DNA from 4 places in the Marinobacterium sp. YM272 genome. Region 1 is predicted to be linked to each of the others. Evidence: predicted binding sites of a transcription regulator. Region 1 holds the regulator's gene; each other region holds the start of a gene.

Region 1 (4,997 bases):
GGCGCCATCCGCTGTGCCGGTTTTGGCGCCACGGTACCGAATGGCCACTGGTACGTACGCGAACAGGCCGACTGGGTCAGCACCACGCCCGGGGGCCAGGGTGCAGGACGCGAGATCTGCGAACTGGTTCTCGCCGCCCAGGAGAAACTGATGCCGATCCTTGAGGAGTACCTCTGACGTGCTGACTGCGGGACGAGTGCGGCTGCTTGTTGCCCTGGCGATTCTCACGCCACTGTTGCTCTGGTGGGGTTTTGCCGGCAACAACCTGCCGCAGGAAAAGACGCTGCGCCAGGATACGGATACCAGTATCGACTTCTTCATGCGCGATGCCGAGACCCGCTACTGGGGTGAGGACGGCTCTTTTCAACGCAGCTGGACAACCCCCGAACTGCGCCACTACCCCAGGCTCAACTCCAGCAAGCTACTTGAGCCCAGCACGCTGATGCCGCAGGATAAGGGTGGGGCATACAAAATACGCGCCAACGAAGGCTGGGTGCTGGATGATCAGAGTGAGATTCAGCTTGCAGGCGATGTGGAGGTTAACCATAATCCGCTATCCGGGCCCGGCTCGGTACTGACAACCAGTACGCTCAGCGTTTACCCACCCAGGGATTATGCCGAGACAGACGCCCCCGCCACGTTGATTCGCGAAGACGAGCGCACCGAAACCACCGGTCTCGAGGTGTACTTCGACGAGCGCCGGGTTGAACTGCTTTCTAACGTAAAGGGTAGATACAATGCGCCTTAAACCGACCCTTCCTGCCGCGATCTGCAGCCTGGTATTCTGGCTGTCGGCTCCTGCCATGGCGCTTCCCGAGGATTCATCCCAGCCGATCCAGATCGGCGCCGACAGCGCCAGCATGAACGACAACACCGGCGTGACCGTGTACCGGGGCAACGTGGAAATCGAACAGGGCTCGATGAAAATTCGCGGCGACCAGGTCGAGCTTTACCGCAGCGCGGACGGCGATGTAGACCGTATCGTATCTATTGGTCGACCGGCAGAATTTGAACAAAAACCCAACGCCGATGACCCCGTCACCCATGCCTACGGTTTGCGCATGGAGTACCGGGTAAACCGGCAGGAAATCACGATCACGCAGGAAGCCCGCGTCGAACAGGGAAAAGACACATTTTCCGGCCAGCGCATTGTCTACAACATGGACAAAGCGATAGTTAACGCCTTCAGCAGCGAAAGCGGCGACCAACGGGTCAAAATGGTGATTCAGCCCAAGCAGGCTGGAGACAACCCATGATGCAGCTTGAAGCCCTCCACCTGGCCAAGAGTTACAAAAGCCGCCAGGTCGTGCGTGATGTATCGCTGCAGATCAGCAGCGGCGAGGTCGTTGGCCTTTTGGGCCCCAATGGCGCCGGCAAGACTACCTGTTTTTATATGATCGTCGGTTTGATCAAGGCGGATCACGGCCAGATTCGCATCAACCAGGACGACATTACCCGGCTACCGATGCACGGCCGGGCCCGTTCCGGTATCGGCTACCTGCCGCAGGAAGCGTCCATATTTCGCAAGCTCAGCGTTAAAGACAACCTGCTTGCCATCCTGGAAACACGCAAAGACCTGAGCAAGGCGCAGCGTGAAGCCAAGCTGGAACAGCTGCTCGAAGAGTTTCATATCACCCATCTGACACACAGCATCGGCATGTCGCTGTCAGGCGGTGAACGCCGCCGCGTGGAAATCGCACGCGCCCTGGCAACCGAGCCCCACTTCATCCTGTTGGATGAGCCGTTTGCAGGCGTAGATCCGATCTCCGTCGGGGATATCAAGCAGACGGTAAGACACCTGCAGGACAGGGGCATCGGCGTGCTGATCACAGATCACAACGTACGTGAGACGCTCGATATCTGTCAGCGCGCCTATATTGTAAGTGACGGCGGGATCCTGGCGCAGGGCAACCCGGAACAGATCCTGGCAAACCAGCAGGTACGTCAGGCTTACCTTGGCGAGCAGTTCAGGCTCTAGCAGCCTGGGGCGCCACTAACACCGACCCAGTAATGGTTTATCGCGTAGTAGTATGAAGCAATCCTTACAGCTCAAAATCGGTCAGCAACTCACCATGACGCCACAGCTGCAGCAGGCGATCCGTCTGCTTCAGCTATCGACGCTGGATCTGCAGCAGGAGATCCAGCAGGCGCTGGAGAGCAACCCGCTGCTCGAGGTCAGCGAAGAGGATAACGAACTGCCGGGCAGCGACGACGGCAATGAGAGCGATAACACCCAGGAAAAACCTGAAGCCGCCGAAAGTGGCGAATCCGAGCGCGAAGAAAGCTACGAAGATACCCCGGAAGACAGCTGGAGCGAGGATATCCCGACCGAGCTGACCACTGACAGTTCCTGGGATGACACTTACCAGACGACCCCGGCCGCCTCCGCTCCCGCGCGCGATGATGACTGGGAACCGGGCGATAACGACACCCGCGACGAGACCCTGCAGGACCACCTGATCTGGCAGCTCAACCTGACACCGATGAGCGATAACGACCGTCTGGTGGCTGAAGCGATCATCGACGGTATCGAGCCGGATGGTTATCTCACCCTGTCAGTGGAAGAGCTGATCGAGCAGTTCACCCGCCAGTACCCGGAAGACTTCATCGAGACCGAGCAGGACGAGATCGAAGCAGTCCTGCACCGTGTCCAGCAGTTCGACCCGCCCGGCGTTGCAGCCCGCGACCTGAGCGAGTGCCTGGCGATCCAGCTGCGCCAGCTGGACCCCGACACCCCGTACCTGCAGGACGCACTCAGGCTGGTCAGCGAGCACCTGCAACTGCTCGGCAACCACGACTACAAAACCCTGCTGCGGCGTATGCGGGTGAAGGAAGAGCAACTGCAGGAGATCATCCGCCTGATCCAGTCGCTGAACCCGAAACCCGGCGCGATGATCAATCCGAGCCAGTCGGAATATGTCATCCCCGACGTGGTGGTCACCAAAATCAAGGGTGAGTGGGCGGTCAACCTCAACCCCGAGGCCGCGCCGAAACTGCGGATCAACGCCCAGTATGCTGACCTGATCCGACGCGCCGACAACAGCGCCGACAACAATTTCCTCAAGAACCATCTGCAGGAGGCGCGCTGGTTCCTTAAGAGCCTGCTGAGCCGCAACGACACCCTGCTGAAGGTGGCCACAGAGATCGTTGAACGCCAGTCCGATTTTCTTGAACAGGGCGAAGAGGCGATGAAACCGATGGTGCTGCATGACATCGCCGAAGCGGTGGGCATGCATGAATCGACCATCTCGCGCGTCACCACACAAAAGTACATGCACACGCCGCGCGGCATCTTTGAGCTGAAGTATTTCTTCTCCAGCCATGTCAGCACTTCGGACGGCGGCGCAGCCTCCTCCACCGCCATCCGCGCGCTGATCAAAAAGCTGGTGTCAGCGGAAAATCCGGGCAAACCGCTCAGCGATAACAAGATCGCTCAACTGCTGGACGAACAGGGAATCAACGTCGCCAGACGCACGATTGCAAAATATCGTGAAGCGATGGCAATTCCGCCTTCTAATGAGCGGAAGCGTCTGGTTTAATTGAAGTGGAAAGCACGATAAAAAAGCGTGCATTGTGACTAGGAGAAAACGTATGCAGATCAACATCACTGGCCATCATGTCGAACTGACCGATGCCCTTAACGACTATGTTCGTACCAAGTTTGACAAACTGGAGCGCCATTTCGATAACATCACCAACACCCAGGTGACTCTGAGCGTTGAGAAGCAGCGTCAACAGGCCGAAGCCGATCTTCACCTGGCCGGCGGCCAGATTTTCGCGACGCACGAACACGATGATATGTATGCAGCCATCGACGGACTGGTGGATAAACTTGATCGCCAGATCATCAAGCACAAGGAAAAGATGAAGGCGCACAAATAAACGAAAACCGGACGCTCCTGTCAGATAATGAACTTAACTGAACTGCTGAACGAATCGCGCACTCTCTGTCACGCCGATGTCGTCAGCAAAAAAAGAGCCCTCGAACTGGCCAGCGATACTCTCGCTGGCCAGTCTGGTAATCCCCCCTCGGAAGAGATCTTTGCCGGTCTGTTGAACCGGGAACGCCTTGGCAGTACCGGTATCGGTGATGGCGTTGCGATCCCCCATTGCCGGTTGCCCGCCTGCGAAAGCGCGGTGGCACTGGTGATGACACTGGCGACGCCGATAGACTTTGACGCTATCGACAACCAGCCCGTGGACCTGCTCTGCTTCCTGCTGGTGCCCGAAGACGGCGCAGAGGAGCATCTGCAGACACTGGCGGGACTGGCCGAGCTGTTCAGCCAGCGCGACGCCAGGGAAAAGCTGCGCGGCTGTGAGACCTCCGCCGAGCTTTACTCCACCTTCATAACGCAGATGGAGAAACTGGGGGCTTAATGAAGCTTGTCGTGATCAGCGGTCGCTCCGGCTCAGGCAAAAGCACAGCCTTGCAGGCGCTCGAAGACGTTGATTTCTACTGCATCGACAACCTGCCAGCCCGTCTTCTGCCTGACCTGATCGACCAGATGCTCGGCGACCCGGAACACCCGGGACGCCTGGCCGTCAGCATCGACGCCCGCAACCTGATCAGCAACCTGCACGCCTTCCCAGAGATTATCGGCGAACTGGCAAAACGGGATGATCTCAGCTGCGAAATACTCTACCTCGATGCCGCCGAGCCCACGCTGATCAAGCGATACAGCGCCACCCGGCGCAAACACCCGCTATCCACCAACCAGGCGGGTCTTCAGGAGGCGATAAGTTACGAGCGGGAGCTGCTAGAGCCGATCGCCAGCCTGGCCGATATTCGCGTCGACACCACCCGGCTGACCCTCTACGAGCTGCGCGACACCATCAAGCTGCGCATCGCCCAGAGAAGCGAGCAGAGCCTTTCGGTTCAGTTCGAATCCTTCGGTTTCAAACACGGCGTACCTCTGGATGTGGACTTCACCTTCGACGTGCGCATGTTGCCCAACCCGTACTGGATTCCGGAGCTGCGCCAGTTCACCGGGCGCGAC
Region 2 (4,997 bases), 140 kb from region 1:
GTTTTGTCGTTGGCGACGGTCCAGGCCATGGTCTTGCCGCTGACCGGCGTCGCCTTGAAGCCCCAGGTTCCCCAGCCCGCATCCAGGTAGAAACCGTCGATCGGTGTTTTACCCATGATCGGTGCGAAGTCGGGGGTGAGGTCGGACATACCCGCCCACTGACGCATCACTTTCATGCGGCTCATGAACGGGAAGAGATCGAGCATCTGGTCCGCCAGGCCTTCAACAAAGTTGAAGCTTGAGCGGGTGGAGTGCAGCACCGACGGATCCACCGAGGCGCCCATTACCAGCTCCCCGCGGGAGGACTGACTGACATAGACGTGCAGGCTGCCGGACACGACGATGGTGTCCATAAACGGTTTCACCGGCTCGGATACACAGGCCTGCAGCGGGAAGATCTCGATCGGCGTGCGCAGCCCCAGCATCTCGGTGATGCGCGGGGTGGAGCCGGCGACCATGGAGATCACCTTGTTACAGCTGATCTGACCGCGATCGGTGTCCACGCCCACCACCTTGTCGCCTTTGGTGCGAATGGCGGTGACGCGGGTTTTCTGGTGGATTTCGACGCCACGGTTATAGGCACCGCGAGCGTAGCCCCAGGCCACCGCATCATGACGCGCTACGGAGCCGGGGGCGTGGTACAGCGCACCCATGACAGGTGCGTGTCCGGCGCAGTCCAGATCCATGTAGGGGACGTCCTTGGCGATCTCCTCGCGGCCCACGACTTCACTTTCAATGCCCTGATGCTTGTTCACTTCGGCACGCCAGCGCATGGTGCGCAGCGCACTGTCTGTGTGGGCCAGGGTGTAGTGACCGCGGGTGGAGTAGAAGATATTCAGGTCGAAGTCATCGGCCAGATCTTCGAACAGCTTCACGCTGGTGTCGTAGAACTTAACCCCTTCCGGCGTCAGGTAGTTGGACCGGACGATGGTGGTGTTACGGCCGGTGTTGCCGCCGCCGATATAGCCTTGCTCAAGCACGGCCACGTTAGTGATGCCGTGCTCTTTTGCCAGATAGTAGGCGCAAGCCATACCGTGGCCGCCGCCACCAATGATGACTACGTCGTAGTGCGATTTGAGCGGTTTGCTCTCCGGGAAGAAGCGGGGCTCGTTATGCTCGCTCTGCAACCCGAATTTCAGTAAGCGCCAGGGCATTGCTCGTCTCCAAACGGATAATCAGGCAAAAACTACGGTCTTGTTTCCGTACACAAGGACACGGTCCTCGATGTGGTAACGCAGGCCTCTCGCCAGAACTGCTTTCTCAACATCCTTACCAAGGCGAACCATATCCTTGGTGGTGTTGTGGTGTGTCACACGCTGCACGTCCTGCTCGATGATCGGGCCGCCATCGAGCTCAGAGGTGACGTAGTGGCAGGTGGCGCCGATCTGCTTAACACCGCGCTCTGCAGCCTGGTGATAAGGACGCGCACCGATAAATGAAGGCAGGAAGCTGTGGTGGATGTTGATGATCTTGTTCGGGTAGATCTCACACAGCTCTTCCGGAATGATCTGCATGTACTTGGCCAGCACGATGGCATCCGCATCGGCCGCCGCGATCTGCTCGCGCACCGCCTGGAAGTGCGGTTCCTTGTTGCTCATATCCACAGGCACGTGGATGTAGGGAATGCCATGCCACTCAACATAGGAGCGCAGATCGTCGTGGTTGGAGATAACGCAGGGGATGTCGATATTCAGTTCCCCTGAGCGCCAGCGGTACAGGAGATCTGACAGCGCATGGGCTTCCTTGGAGACCATCAGAACGACGCGCTTTTTAGCCGCAGAGTCGGTGATGTTCCAGGTCATATCAAACTCATCGGCCACCGGTGCGAACTTTTCTTTCAGCTCTTCGAGCTCAAACGGCAGCGAGTCGGAGACCACTTCATAGCGCATAAAGAAGGTGCAGTGTTCCGGGTCAGCGAACTGGTGGGCTTCGCTGATCCAGCCGTTATGGTCAGAGATGAACTGCGTGACCGCAGCAACGATGCCGACCTTGTCGGGGCAGGAAATAGTGAATCGAAAACGCCGGGTATTCTGGGGATCGAGAACCATCTTTCTCACCTTTATTCTCAAGAAGAAAAATAATTTATTTATGAGAAAGCAAACTCTTTGCCAACTTGGCAAAAGTCAGGAAATTTTTTGCGGCGCTCTCGCCAGAGGCCTGAAAACAGTAGGTTTGTGAATATTTATTTCCTTTTAGGAAAATTCAGGCGCGTATCTATTGCGACTTATGGATACTGATCTGCATCAATAAATCGCACCAGCAGGAAGCACTCATGCACCATCTCCAAGCAAAACATACCTAAACGCACCGCCAAGTCGGCTTCTGCACAATCAGGGAGCCAAACCACCCTGCCGCACAGCCCTCCTTATATAGGAATATTTTTTAACTAATGGGAATCGAACCTTTCGCAGGACTGGCGCGACTCTTGCTTTTCCTTTTGGGAATAATATTCCCCTAGCAGGAATCATAGCGATTTTCTGCTTACTCTATATAAGGAGGCACCAATGGCTAATTCCTGGCGTATCGCCGCCCTGGCCGACAAACACCGCGCACTGGGCTCTAACCTGGAAGACTGGAATGGCATGCCCACCGCATGGACCTACAGCAACAGCGGTTACACCCTCGCCGACGAGCATGAGGCTATTCGTACCAAGGCGGGCCTGATGGATGTATCGGGCCTTAAGAAGGTTCACTACGTAGGCCCGCATGCGGAAAGCCTGCTGGAGTGGGCAACCACCCGTGATATTTCCAAGCTGTATCCGGGCAAGGCGGTCTACGCCACCATGCTCAATGAGGGCGGCAAGTTCATCGATGACTGCGTCATCTATCGCATGGGCCCGAACTCTTTCATGGTCGTACACGGTACCGGTGGCGGCTATGAGCGGCTGGTGCAGGCGGCACTTGGCAAGCAGGTCGCCGTACTATTCGATGATGACCTGCACGATCTGTCACTGCAGGGCCCGACTGCCGTGGACTTCCTCGCCGAGCATGTCGAAGGCATCCGTGACCTGCCCTACTTCCATCACACCCACGCACGCCTGTTCGGCTGCCCGGTAACCATCTCTCGTACCGGCTACACCGGCGAGCGCGGTTACGAGATCTTCTGTAAGGCCACCGATGCCGCCACCATCTGGGACGGCATCCTCGAACAGGGCAAGGATTTCGGTATTATCCCCTGCTCATTCACCGCACTGGACTGGCTGCGTACCGAAAGCTACCTGCTGTTCTACCCCTTCGATAACTCGGAGTTCTACCCGTTCGAGAATGAGCCGGCCGGCGATACACTCTGGGAGCTGGGACTGGACTTCACCGTGTCCAAGGACAAGACCGACTTCTGCGGCGCTTTCGAGCACTTCCGCCTGCAGGGCAAAGAGCGCTTCAAGATCTTCGGTGTGCTGCTGGATGGTAAAGAAGCCGCTGCCGAGGGCGATGAACTCTGGGCTAACGGCAAGAAAGTCGGCGTGATCACCTGTGCCATGTACTCCCGCCTGACCGACCGTTCCATGGCGATCGCCCGTATTGAAGTGCCGTACGCGGAGCAGGGTACACCGCTGCAGGTCAAGGGCAGTCTGGAGGTATCGGCCATCGCCCATACCCTGCCGTTTGATGATCCGGAGAAGAAAAAGCGCACAGCCAAGGGCTGATATCGCCGAAAAATAGAGAGAGGGCGTATCGGCGCCCTCTTTTTAATTGAGTTCTAGCCGCAAGAAAAGCTCAGTGCACCGCCGTTTTCGAGAACAGATTGATCACGGCGACGCCCGCGATAATCAGGCAGATGCCCAGTACCGCCGGCAGATCCAGTCGCTGACCGAACGCCAGCCAGGACACCAGCGCCACCAGCACTACCCCCATGCCAGCCCAGATCGCGTAGGCGATACCGACCGGGATAGTCTTCAGCGTCAGCCCAAGCAGATAGATAGCCAGCACATACCCCACCACCACAATCACTGAGGGGATCGGCCGGGTAAAGCTCTCTGTGGATTTGAGCGCCGAGGTCGCTATCACCTCGGAGACGATCGCCGCCGCCAGAAATATCCATTGTTTCATCACCCCATCCCCCAGCAAGCTCGGATCTTTCGCCCCCTCAGGGTGGCGTACCAAGAGACTGGATGCTGACAGTAGCCCGCGAACAAGGCAACCCAGGGGCTGCCCTCTTATCTTCGCATCGCGAAACCTTTATCAGCCTGCCGTTTCCAGCGACTTACTCCAGAGCCTCGAGAGACTTACTCCAGAGCCTCAAGAGACTCGGGCAGAATCTGTCCGCCATCGACCACCAGCGTCTGACCGGTGATGTAGGCGGCCGCCGGTGAGGCAAAGAAGGCCGCCGCCTCGCCAATATCCTCCACACTACCCAGGCGCTTCAGCGGGATGGAGGCCGCCATCTGACTGAGGTAGTCCTCCCCCATGCCTTCCAGCCCTTCGGTGATGATATTGCCCGGCATCACGGCGTTGACGGTAATGCCGTATTTCGCCATCTCGATCGCCGCCGTGCGTACAAAACCGAGCTGCCCGGCCTTGCTGGCACCGTAATGCGACCAGCCCGGATAGCCGGTGACCGGCCCGGTGATCGACGAGGTCACCACGATGCGACCGGCGCTACTTTTCTTAAGGGCTGGAATCGCCGCCTGCACGGTATTGAACATCCCTTTCAGGTTGGTGTTCAGCACCAGATCCCAGTCATCTTCAGTCATGGTTTCAAGATCGGCGGACGGAAAAATGCCGGCATTGGCGCAGAGCACGTCCATCCCGCCAAACGCTGCGGTTACCTTTTCCACAGCGTCTTTAAGCGAGGCACGATCGGTCACGTCAGCGGCAACAGCCATCGCCTCACCGCCAGCGGCAACGATACCGGCCACAGCCTGCTCGGCGGCCTCCATGTGACGCGCCACCACGGCGACTTTGTACCCCTGGGCGGCGAATACCCGGGCGATCCCCAGACCTATGCCCTTGCTGGCACCGGTGACCATGGCGACGCGCTTGCTTGTCTCAGTCATGCT
Region 3 (4,997 bases), 310 kb from region 1:
GGTGACCCTGCCACGCAGTTCGCGGCCAGAGCGGAGATTCCTGACGTCGATCTGCTCATTCAGGTGACCATCCTCCAGTGCGATTCCCTTGGTCCGGATAATCAGACCTCCCTTTTGCACCACCAGGTTGACCTGGTCACCGCGCTTTACCGCCAGTGTGGCTTCCAGTGCTCTTGGCGAGATGACCTCGGCGTTATCGATGGGCGTTCTTGCCGTTTGTCCGGCGACATCCTGGAGTCGGGTGAAGTAATCGCCCCTGAGTCTTGTGACATCACGCTCTGACAATGTCAGTGCCGATGCCTGAATAGTGCTGTTTCTCGGGATCGGGCGGCGGGCCGTCACCACATCGATAAATTGCTGCACCCGTGCGGTGACAAACAGGCTCCACTGCCGGGGGGATTGGCAGCTGACCTTGGCGGTGACGCGTTCGCCGCTGGCGAACGGAAGTTCGACATTGAGCGGATGATTGCAGGGGGTCAAAGAAAGGGTGCGGTTAATGGGGTTTACTGTTACGTTTAAGCGACTATCTGGTAGTCTTGCGCGGTAAATCTCCCCGATTGTCGACCTGACCTGAGCCTCTATGTCAGAGTTGGTATCGCTGGACGCGAAAGAAGATCGCGGGAGAAAAAACACAAAGGTGGCGATGAGCACACCAAATAGTATTAAATTGCGGAAGTTCACGCCTGAGTCCTGAGAATACAGGGCTTTACGATAGGGCATTACTACGCTGGCCTTGGGGTTTGGAACGATCATGTCAGGTATCTTGGATAGTGTAAACCTACGTACTCAGATGGTGGGGCAGAACCGTCTTGAGCTGCTTTTGTTCGGTCTGGAAACCTCGCAGAAATACGGCATCAACGTGTTCAAAGTACGTGAGGTGCTGCAGTGCCCCGAGTTGACCGAGGTGCCCCGGCAGACCACGGCGATCAAGGGTATGGCACACATTCGCGGTGAAACCATCCCGGTGCTGGACCTGTCTGCAGCGATCGGCCGAAGGGCGATCCCGGAAGAGGACCAGCTGAAGTGCTTTCTGATTGTAGCTGAGTATAACCGCCGCACCCTCGCGTTTCTGGTGCGCAAGGTGGACCGCATCTTCAACACTCAGTGGGATCAGATTATGCCGCCTCCGGCCGAAATCGGCTCGGAAAACTATCTCACCGCGGTATTTGAGCATGAAGGTCGCCTGATCGAGATTCTCGATGTGGAGCAGATTCTCGCCGATCTCTATCCGATGCCCACCGAGGTCAGTGAAGAGGTTGCCAGCAGTCAGGTGCGTCAGCAGGCGATCGATTACCACGTATTGATCGTCGATGATTCCGCCGTGGCCCGAAACCAGATGCAGCGTTCACTTGAAAGCCTGGGGCTGAAAGTTACCGCCGCCAACAACGGCAAGCAGGCCTGGGAGCTGCTGCGGGACATGGCCGACAAGGGGATCGATGTCGAAAAGTCGTTCCTGATGGTGATCTCCGATATCGAAATGCCGGAGATGGATGGCTACACACTGACGGCAATGATCAGGGAAGATACCCGTATGCAGCGCATGCACGTGGTTCTGCACACCTCGCTCAGCGGCGGCTTCAACGTGTCGATGGTGAAGAAGGTCGGTGCCGATGGCTTTCTGGCCAAATTCAACCCCAATGAGCTGGCATCGGTTGTGGTCAACCGTATCAACCAGATCCGTGAAAACTGACGGCGGGTTTATCGGTGAGGCAGGGATTCGAGATTACCGCCGAGGATTTCCGGCAATTCAGCGCTTTTCTGGAGCAAAGCTGCGGCATTCTGCTGGCAGAGCACAAACAGTACCTGGTGCAGAGTCGTCTCGGCAAAATCGTGCGCGAGCAGGGCTGCGCATCGCTCAAGGAGTTGGTTAACCAGCTAAGCCGCCCTGGCGGCAAAGCGTTGAAAGAGAGCGTCATCGACGCGATGACCACCAACGAAACACTCTGGTTTCGGGATATTCACCCCTACGAAATTCTTGCCAAGCGGCTATTGCCGGAGATCGGGGCAGAGCGCAAGTTCCAGAAACTGAGAATCTGGTCCGCCGCCTGCTCCAGCGGACAGGAACCCTACTCGATCAGTATGGTGATCGATGAGTTCAAACGCTCTAATCCTGGCCTGTTCAGTGCCGGTGAGGAGATACTCGCCACCGATATTTCCACCCAGATTCTGCAGCAGGCGCAGAAAGGTGAATACGAGATGCTGGCGCTCAGCCGGGGCCTCTCTCAGGATCGGTTGAAGAAGTACTTCAACGCCACCTCGGAGGGCGCCTGGCAGGTACAGCCCGGCATCAAATCACGCGTACGTTTTCAAAGCCTCAACCTGCTCGGTCAGTATGGCGCCCTGGGACAGTTCGACATCATTTTCTGCCGTAACGTACTGATCTACTTCTCCTCCGACGTGAAACTGGAGATCCTGCGCAAGATGCGTCGTCAGCTTCGTCCCGGCGGTTATCTGCTGCTGGGGGCGTCAGAGTCCCTGTCAGGGCTCTCCGATATCTACAAGATGATTCACTGTCGCCCCGGTATTATCTACCAGGCGATCTGATACCTGCTCCCGCTGGCGGCAAAGGCGGCAGTCCTTGCCGCCAGCGGGAGGCACCCTCTTGCCGCTTTAACTCCCAACATCACTCCTTATCCGACTGCAGCTCCCATATTCAGGCTTTCTGTCTCTCTGGTACGCCATTTGCTTTGCATTATGAGCAACCAAAAGGAGAGCTGCATGGCCATCAATTTCGATTCCGCACTGGGTATTCACGACGACGCGCTGTTGCTGCGTGCGCGCCGCGCTGAAGTGCTGGCCAATAACATCGCCAACGCTGATACACCGGGTTTCAAGGCCCGCGATATAGATTTCGCATCGGTACTGCGCGGTGAGCAGGACGCGATGAGCCTGGAGCTGGAAACCACCTCCTTTGGGCACAGCAATGAATTTATCGAGCCCGATTTTGCCGCCGAGCTGATGTTCCGCAATCCTTATCAGCCCTCGGTAGACGGCAATACCGTCGAGGTGCAGGAGGAGATGGCACGCTACACCGATAACGCCATCCGCTTTCAGAGCTCCTTCACCTTCCTGAACAGCAAATTCACGGGCCTTATGAACGCAGTCAAGGGTGAGTAAGCATGTCACTGTCTAACGTTTTCGGAATCGCCGGCTCTGCCATGAATGCGCAGAGCATACGCCTGAACACCACCGCCAGTAACCTGGCCAACGCCGAGAGCGTCAGCTCCAGTGAGGGCGAAACCTACCGTGCCCGCAAGCCGGTGTTCACCGTGCAGCAGCCAAGCGCAGATGATTTTGCCGCTGCCGAGGCGGGGCTGGTACCGGGGCAGGGCGTCAGCGTGGAAGGTATTGTTGAAAGCGACGCGCCGCTGCGCATGGCCTATGAACCGAGCCATCCGATGGCGGACGAGAATGGCTATGTGTACTACCCGAATGTGAATGTCGTGGAAGAGATGGCAGATATGATCTCCGCCTCCCGCTCTTTCCAGATCAACACGGAGATCATGAACACCGCCAAGCAGATGTTGCAGCGTACGCTGACGCTTGGGCAGTGATTGGGTTGAGAGGATAACGCCATGAGTAATGTAAACGGCGTCGGCAACAATAACGTTTTCGATCAGATAAACCAGACGAACCAGAGCCAGGCAACCTCGCTGGAATCTCAGTCTGAAGACAGTCAGATGTTCATGAAGCTGCTGATTGCTCAGTTGCAGAACCAGGACCCAACCAGTCCTGCAGATCCCGCTGACTTCATGCAGCAGATATCGACATTGAGTAACGTCGAGAGTATTCAGAATCTGGCATCGACGATGGAAGGTATGAGCAACACTCTGCTCAGCAGCCAGACGGCACTCCAGGCGTCCTCAATGGTTGGTCAGCGCGCATTTGTAAATACCAATATCGCTCAACTGACCGAAGCTGAGGGATACGTAGACGGCCTGGTTTCCACCGATGTCAGTGCCAGCAATATCCGTATCTCCATCTACGATTCGGGAGGTAATCTGGTCGATCAGGTGGATATGGGAGCGCAGACTCCCGGTGATCATAACTTCGCCTGGAAGGCGGGAGAGGGCGTTCCTCCCGGGAATTACCGTATTGTGGCTGAAGCAGCTTCAGGAGAGGACGGCACCTACGAAGAGGTGGCGACCTACATGGGATTCAATATCAACAGCGTGACTCTGGGCCAAAACGGCATCGGTATGAAGGTCAATACGGCAATTGGCTCTATCGATATGAGTGAAGTGAAACAGCTGGGTTAACCGAGGGCAGTATAATGGCAGGATTCAGTACAGCGGTTACAGGTCTAAAGGCTTCCACCACGATGTTGGATGTGGCCGGTAACAATATCGCCAACTCAAGCACGACTGGCTTCAAGGCATCCAGAACCGAGTTCGGTGATATCTATGCCACTGCCGTTGTAGGCGCTGGTTCATCGAACACGCCTGGGTCCGGTGTAACGGTAACCGATATAGCGCAGGACTTTAGCGCTGGTACCATCGAGTTCACCAATAACAACCTGGACCTGGCGATCAACGGCTCGGGCTTTTTCCAGCTGGATGATGGTCAGGGCAGTGTTACCTACACTCGTGCGGGTTCGTTTGAACTGGATAAAGAAGGCAATATTGTCTCTAAGACCGGTAAGTTCCTGCAGGGTTACGGGCTGGATTCCGATGGCAACCGGTTGCCCATCGATAATATGAGGGTGACCGAGAAAGAGAGTCCGCCTAAGGCGACTGAAAGTATTGAGCTTTCATTCAATATTGACTCCAGGGAAGATCCCTCAGAGCTGCTTGTACCCTACGATAAAGACGAGCCTGCTTCTCTAACCTATACAACGACCGTCCGTAGCTTTGACAGTCTGGGTAACGAGCACACTATTAAATACAATTTCGTCGAGCAACGGCCGCAAAAGGAAGTCCATACCTTCAATTTAAATGATGGTGGAACGGTTCTGACCGAGTTCGAGTTGTCTGGACTTGAGGATGCTGCTGGAGACC
Region 4 (4,997 bases), 650 kb from region 1:
CTCCTCTGAGGCCTCAGGGCCGGTTGTCAGTTGCAGATCACCTGCTGACAAGAGAGTTGCAATCGATGGGCCATTCTTTATCTAACTGTTTTAAAAGGATTTATATTGATTTAGGGGAGGATTTTCTTGTGTCTTGTGATACAGACGGCGGGGCATTGTCATATCTACTACATCCGGCTTTGTTAGCCGCCCCCAAAGCGAAACAAGAAAAGAGAAAGCCCCGCCACGGCTGAACCGGTACGGGGCTTAGAGACTTATTGACGACGACTGGATCAGATCTTCTTCACATCGATATTCATGGTCTGGATACGATAGGCGATCTGTCTCGGGGTCATATTGAGCAGGCGTGCCGCCTTGGCCTGTACCCAGCCGGCCTGCTCCAGGGCAGCGACCACCCGCTCCCGCTCATCGAGCCCCGGATCGTCCAGCATCGGAGAAACCTCCGCTGGTGCAGAGGCGACGGCAGAAGACACCGGCATAGTCGCCGGTGTCGCTGCAACCGGCCTTTGCATAGCGATCCCCTGCAGGGACAGGGTCGAGGGTTCGATCGTGCCATCCTCGGTCATGATCGCCGCACGCTCGAGTACGTTTTCCAGTTCGCGTACGTTGCCCGGCCAGTTGTGCCCCACCAGTACGCGGATCGCCGCATCGGTGATGCTGAGTTTACGTCCCTGATTCTTGGAAAGTTTATCCAGCAGGAAGTTACACAGCTCAGGTATATCCGCGTTCCGTTCACGCAGGGCCGGCAGGTTGATCGGCATGATATTGAGGCGGTAGTACAGGTCCTCGCGGAAGTTGCCTTCCCGCACCTCCTGTTCCAGATCCCGGTTGGTCGCCGCAACGATACGCACATTGACCTTGATCGTCTTGTTACCACCGACCCGCTCAAACTCGCCCTCCTGCAGCACACGCAGCAGCTTGGCCTGGAACAGTGGTGATATCTCGCCGATCTCGTCGAGGAACAGGGTGCCACCATCGGCCTGTTCGAAACGCCCCTGGCGCATCTTCACAGCACCTGTGAACGCGCCCTTTTCGTGGCCGAACAGCTCCGACTCCAGCAGGTTTTCCGGCAGCGCGGCACAGTTCAGGCGTACAAAACTGTTGTGCGCCTTGGGCGAGTTGTAGTGAATGGCGCAGGCCACCAGTTCCTTACCGGTACCGGATTCGCCGCGGATCAGCACGGTGGTATCCCATTTGGCGACGCGGCGGATCTGGTCGAACACCTGCTTCATCGGCGTGGTATGACCCACCATCAGGTTCTCGAAACCAAATTTGCCACGCACGGTACGGCGCAGCTCGTCACGCTCGTCGGTGATATTACGCTGCTGGGTCTGTACCTGGGCCAATAGCCGTACCGCCTGGACCACCAGGTTGGCGACCATCTCCATGAAACGGGATTCATCGGCCAGAAACTCTTCCAGCTCCGAAGCGGGCTGGGCACTGAGGACACCGATCACCTCGCCGCTCTGGTCTTTTAGCGGCACGCCGATAAACGGCGCTTCCCAGTCATACAAAGCCAGCCGGTCGAGGAACTTGGGTTCCGAGGATAGCCGCATCAGCACCACCGGGTTACCGCTTTGGAGTATGGTGCCGATAATCCCCTCGCCACGGCGGTAACGGACCGCTGTTTTCGCCTGCTGGACCATCTCGGAGCCACTGTGAACGGCGCTGACGCAGAGCTCACCGAGCTCAGGATCCATCAGCGCCACCAGGCCATGCTTCATGCCGCCTTCGACGTGCAGCACCTTGAGCAGCTCATCGAGACTGGCCTTAAGGTCCAGTGATCGTGTCAGCGTCCGGCACACAATACTGAGAACGCTGAGCTGCCGGTCGAGCAGCTCGGAACGGTTACGCGGGGTAAAAATTCCTTGCATCGTCATAATCGGCTCCTTAGCTGCGGGCTGTTCCCAGGGGTAGATGGACACAGACTCTGCAGCCCTCCTGGTAGAGGGGATCGATATGTACGGTTCCCAGGTGCTCGGCGACGATCTCCTGAACGATGGTCAGGCCCATGCCATAGCCGGCACCCTTGTTGGTATTGGGTTTGGTGCTGAAGAACGGCTCAAATACGCGGGTACGGTTCTCTTCGGATACACCGGGGCCGGTATCGGAGATATTGACGACCACGTCGCCCCCCTCCACCCGGGCCACGATACTCAGCTCCCGGCGCGAGGTACCACTTGAGGCCATCGCTTCTATAGCGTTATCGACGAGCTGCTTGAACAGGCTGTGCAGGCGGCTCTCAAAACCGATCATCGCCGGCATGTGCAGCGGCGGATGCCAATCCACCAGAATGCCGTGCTTGAGCAGATCAGAGGTGGAGAGCTCCAGCACATTGCGCAGCAGCTCGTTCATGTTGATCGAACTCTTTACGCCCGGGGTTTCGTTGGGCAGCGCCTGTTCCAGCTTTTCGCGCGCTTCGTTGCCGGCACCAATCGCCTCACGCAGCGCTCCGATCACCTGCTCCGTCAGCGCACCCTCGTCACCCTTACGCTGTTCCAGCATGCGCACCGCGGCGTTCATCAGGTTCAACGGGCGTTGGAACTGATAGAGCGCGCCGTTAAGTGCCTCGCGCATACTCTGCAGCGCTTCCTCTTCGGCGATCAGCAGCTTGAGCGCATTCATCTGCTCGGCATGCTGACGCCGGCGCAGCTCGGTGACATCGTTGATCACCAGCATCAGGTAACGACGCTCCGGCTGAGCGAAGAAGGAGTCGGCGGTTTCATCGCCGATCTCGATCATGCTGCCATCGATGGAGAACCAGCGCGGCGTGCTGTTTCTGCCGATATCGAGGCGCACCTCGTAATCGCTGAAGCCAACGCCACGCTCACGGATGGTGTCCAGACGCTCGCCCATATCGTCCTGCAGGGCGCGCAGGATCACATGGCTGGGCTCCTGCGGGCACATATCGGTGGCGAGCGTCTTGTAAGCGAGGTTATCGAGGACAATTTTCTCCTCCTCATCAAGCAGTACCATCGCCACGTTGGCGGCGTTGACCGCCTTTTCGATCATCGCCTTCTGGTTCTGCACCCGCTGTTCCAGCGAGTAGAGTTCCGTAACGTCGCGATGCATACCCAGGTAATGGATCGGCTGGTTTTCTTCATCCAGCACCGGCGCAACCATCAGCTCGGCCAGGTAGCGCTTGCCATCCTTACGCCGGTTGACCAGTACGCCAGACCAGGGTTTGAGTTGTTGCAACCGACCCCAGAGTGCGTCGTAAACCAGACGTGGGGTGTTGCGGTTGGAAAGTACCGACTCGTTACGGCCCAGCACTTCGCTGGCCTCATAACCGGTTTCCTTGGTAAAGGCCCGGTTGCTGTAAAGAATATTGGCGTGAAGATCGGTAATCGAGATCGCGACCGGCGAGTGCTCTACTGCCTGAAAAAACACGCTGGCCGGCAGGCCCTGTAACAGCTCACTATTCTCAAGGACAGGAGTCTCATCGGTGATACCTGGCTTCTTCGTTTGCGCCATACGCTAGGCTCCTTTGGTGACGGGATATGCTGAGGAAGCAATTACTGCGCCACCCGACCGATCTCCTATATATAAAGAAAGACCACATAAAAACAGGGGTGAATGTAGCAAGGGCGACACATTAAAGTGCACGCCTGCACCGATCTGTTACAAAACCAACAATGTCGCTATTCACACAGGCGACCGACAAATTACTCCTTTATTTTTCAATCGCTTAACCATGGCACGCTTGGTGCAAATTCCACCCCAGAAGACTATCTGCCTGTCTGGAGGTAAAGCGCGACATGGAACTGATCACCCTGTTTATCGGCACTGTACTCGTGAATAACGTGGTGCTGGTCAAATTCCTCGGCCTGTGTCCGCTGATGGGCGTGTCCAACAAATTCAGTACCGCCACCGGCATGGGGCTGGCCACCACTTTTGTACTCACGCTCTCAAGCGTGTCCAGCTGGCTGATGGAGTACTACCTGCTGGAGCCGCTCGGCCTCCAGTTCCTGCGCATCATCTCGTTCATCCTGGTGGTCGCCGCGGTGGTGCAGTTCACCGAGATGATGGTGAAAAAAACCAGCCCGCTGCTGCACCAGACGCTGGGTATTTTCCTGCCGCTGATCACCACCAATTGCGCCGTGCTCGGCGTGGCGCTGCTCAACGTGCAGGAGGGACTGAGTTTTATCGAGAGCGTGGTCTACGGCTTTGGTGCCTCTATCGGCTTCTCGATGGTGCTGATCATCTTCGCCGGGCTGCGCGAGCGCCTGGCACTGTCGAACGTACCGGCCACCTTCGCCGGCGCACCGGTGGGGCTGGTAACTGCCGGCCTACTGTCGATGATTTTCATGGGGTTTGGCGGACTCGTCTGAGCCCGCCCTCAAAGAGGAGATATTCGCCATGGTAACTGCTGTTGCTGTCCTGACACTTCTTGGCCTGGCTCTGGGCCTGCTGCTTGGCTACGCCGATAAGGTGTTCGCCGTGGAAGAGAACCCACTGGTGAAAGAGGTCGAGTCGATGCTACCCGGCACCCACTGCGGCCAATGCGGGTTCCCTGGCTGCAGCGGCGCTGCCGAGGCGATGGTCGCCGGCGATGCGGAGGTAACCTGCTGTCCGCCGGGCGGCCGCGCACTGGCGCAGTCCCTGGCCGAAAAGCTTGGCGTCGACGCCGACCTGTCTGGTATGGCGTCCGAACCGATGCTGGCGAGTATCGAGGAGTCACTGTGTACCGGCTGCTGCCGCTGTTACCGGGTCTGCCCCACCGACGCGATCATGGGCGCCAACAAGCAGATTCATGTGGTCTTTGCCGATGCCTGTACCGGCTGCGGCAAATGTGTAGACGCCTGTCCGGAAGACTGCATCGCGATGCAGCCCGAGCAGGAAACCCTGGACAACTGGCATTGGCCAAAACCGGCGGCGGCTTAAGTGGCGGAACAAGTGGCGGGATAAGTTATGTTTGGAAAGCTCAAAATCAGAGGTGGCGTTCACGCGGAAGAACGCAAGGAACAGAGCACCGGTTTGCCGATCCATACGCTGGG

What was found. The regulator sigma-54, encoded in region 1, starts transcription at its own class of promoters, with help from an activator protein. The targets are predictions, from matches to a motif close to TGGCACNNNNNTTGCTNT.
Region 2: a site for sigma-54 is predicted at 2,415-2,432, ahead of ACQUQP_RS05780 (aminomethyltransferase family protein). Genes of this name have one in related genera too.
Region 3: a site for sigma-54 is predicted at 2,672-2,689, ahead of flgB (flagellar basal body rod protein FlgB). Genes of this name have one in related genera too.
Region 4: a site for sigma-54 is predicted at 3,509-3,526, ahead of nifL (nitrogen fixation negative regulator NifL). Genes of this name have one in related genera too.

Annotation. Positions count from the first base shown of each region.
Region 1 is NZ_CP194171.1:1,364,824-1,369,820, reverse strand. It holds gene ACQUQP_RS06340 (KdsC family phosphatase) at 1-177, shown strand, start outside; gene lptC (LPS export ABC transporter periplasmic protein LptC) at 179-748, shown strand; gene lptA (lipopolysaccharide transport periplasmic protein LptA) at 738-1,256, shown strand; gene lptB (LPS export ABC transporter ATP-binding protein) at 1,253-1,978, shown strand; gene ACQUQP_RS06320 (RNA polymerase factor sigma-54) at 2,031-3,539, shown strand; gene hpf (ribosome hibernation promoting factor) at 3,592-3,882, shown strand; gene ACQUQP_RS06310 (PTS sugar transporter subunit IIA) at 3,910-4,377, shown strand; gene rapZ (RNase adapter RapZ) at 4,377-4,997, shown strand, end outside.
Region 2 is NZ_CP194171.1:1,227,324-1,232,320, reverse strand. It holds gene ACQUQP_RS05790 (FAD-dependent oxidoreductase) at 1-1,154, opposite strand, end outside; gene purU (formyltetrahydrofolate deformylase) at 1,176-2,048, opposite strand; gene ACQUQP_RS05780 (aminomethyltransferase family protein) at 2,505-3,644, shown strand; gene ACQUQP_RS05775 (DMT family transporter) at 3,715-4,047, opposite strand; gene fabG (3-oxoacyl-ACP reductase FabG) at 4,224-4,994, opposite strand; gene ACQUQP_RS05765 (aspartate aminotransferase family protein) at 4,991-4,997, opposite strand, start outside.
Region 3 is NZ_CP194171.1:1,050,388-1,055,384, forward strand. It holds gene flgA (flagellar basal body P-ring formation chaperone FlgA) at 1-753, opposite strand, end outside; gene ACQUQP_RS04955 (chemotaxis protein CheV) at 752-1,690, shown strand; gene ACQUQP_RS04960 (CheR family methyltransferase) at 1,705-2,544, shown strand; gene flgB (flagellar basal body rod protein FlgB) at 2,719-3,117, shown strand; gene flgC (flagellar basal body rod protein FlgC) at 3,120-3,554, shown strand; gene ACQUQP_RS04975 (flagellar hook capping FlgD N-terminal domain-containing protein) at 3,576-4,259, shown strand; gene ACQUQP_RS04980 (flagellar hook-basal body complex protein) at 4,274-4,997, shown strand, end outside.
Region 4 is NZ_CP194171.1:2,012,285-2,017,281, reverse strand. It holds gene nifA (nif-specific transcriptional activator NifA) at 273-1,880, opposite strand; gene nifL (nitrogen fixation negative regulator NifL) at 1,891-3,474, opposite strand; gene rsxA (electron transport complex subunit RsxA) at 3,759-4,331, shown strand; gene ACQUQP_RS08955 (RnfABCDGE type electron transport complex subunit B) at 4,360-4,884, shown strand; gene rsxC (electron transport complex subunit RsxC) at 4,912-4,997, shown strand, end outside.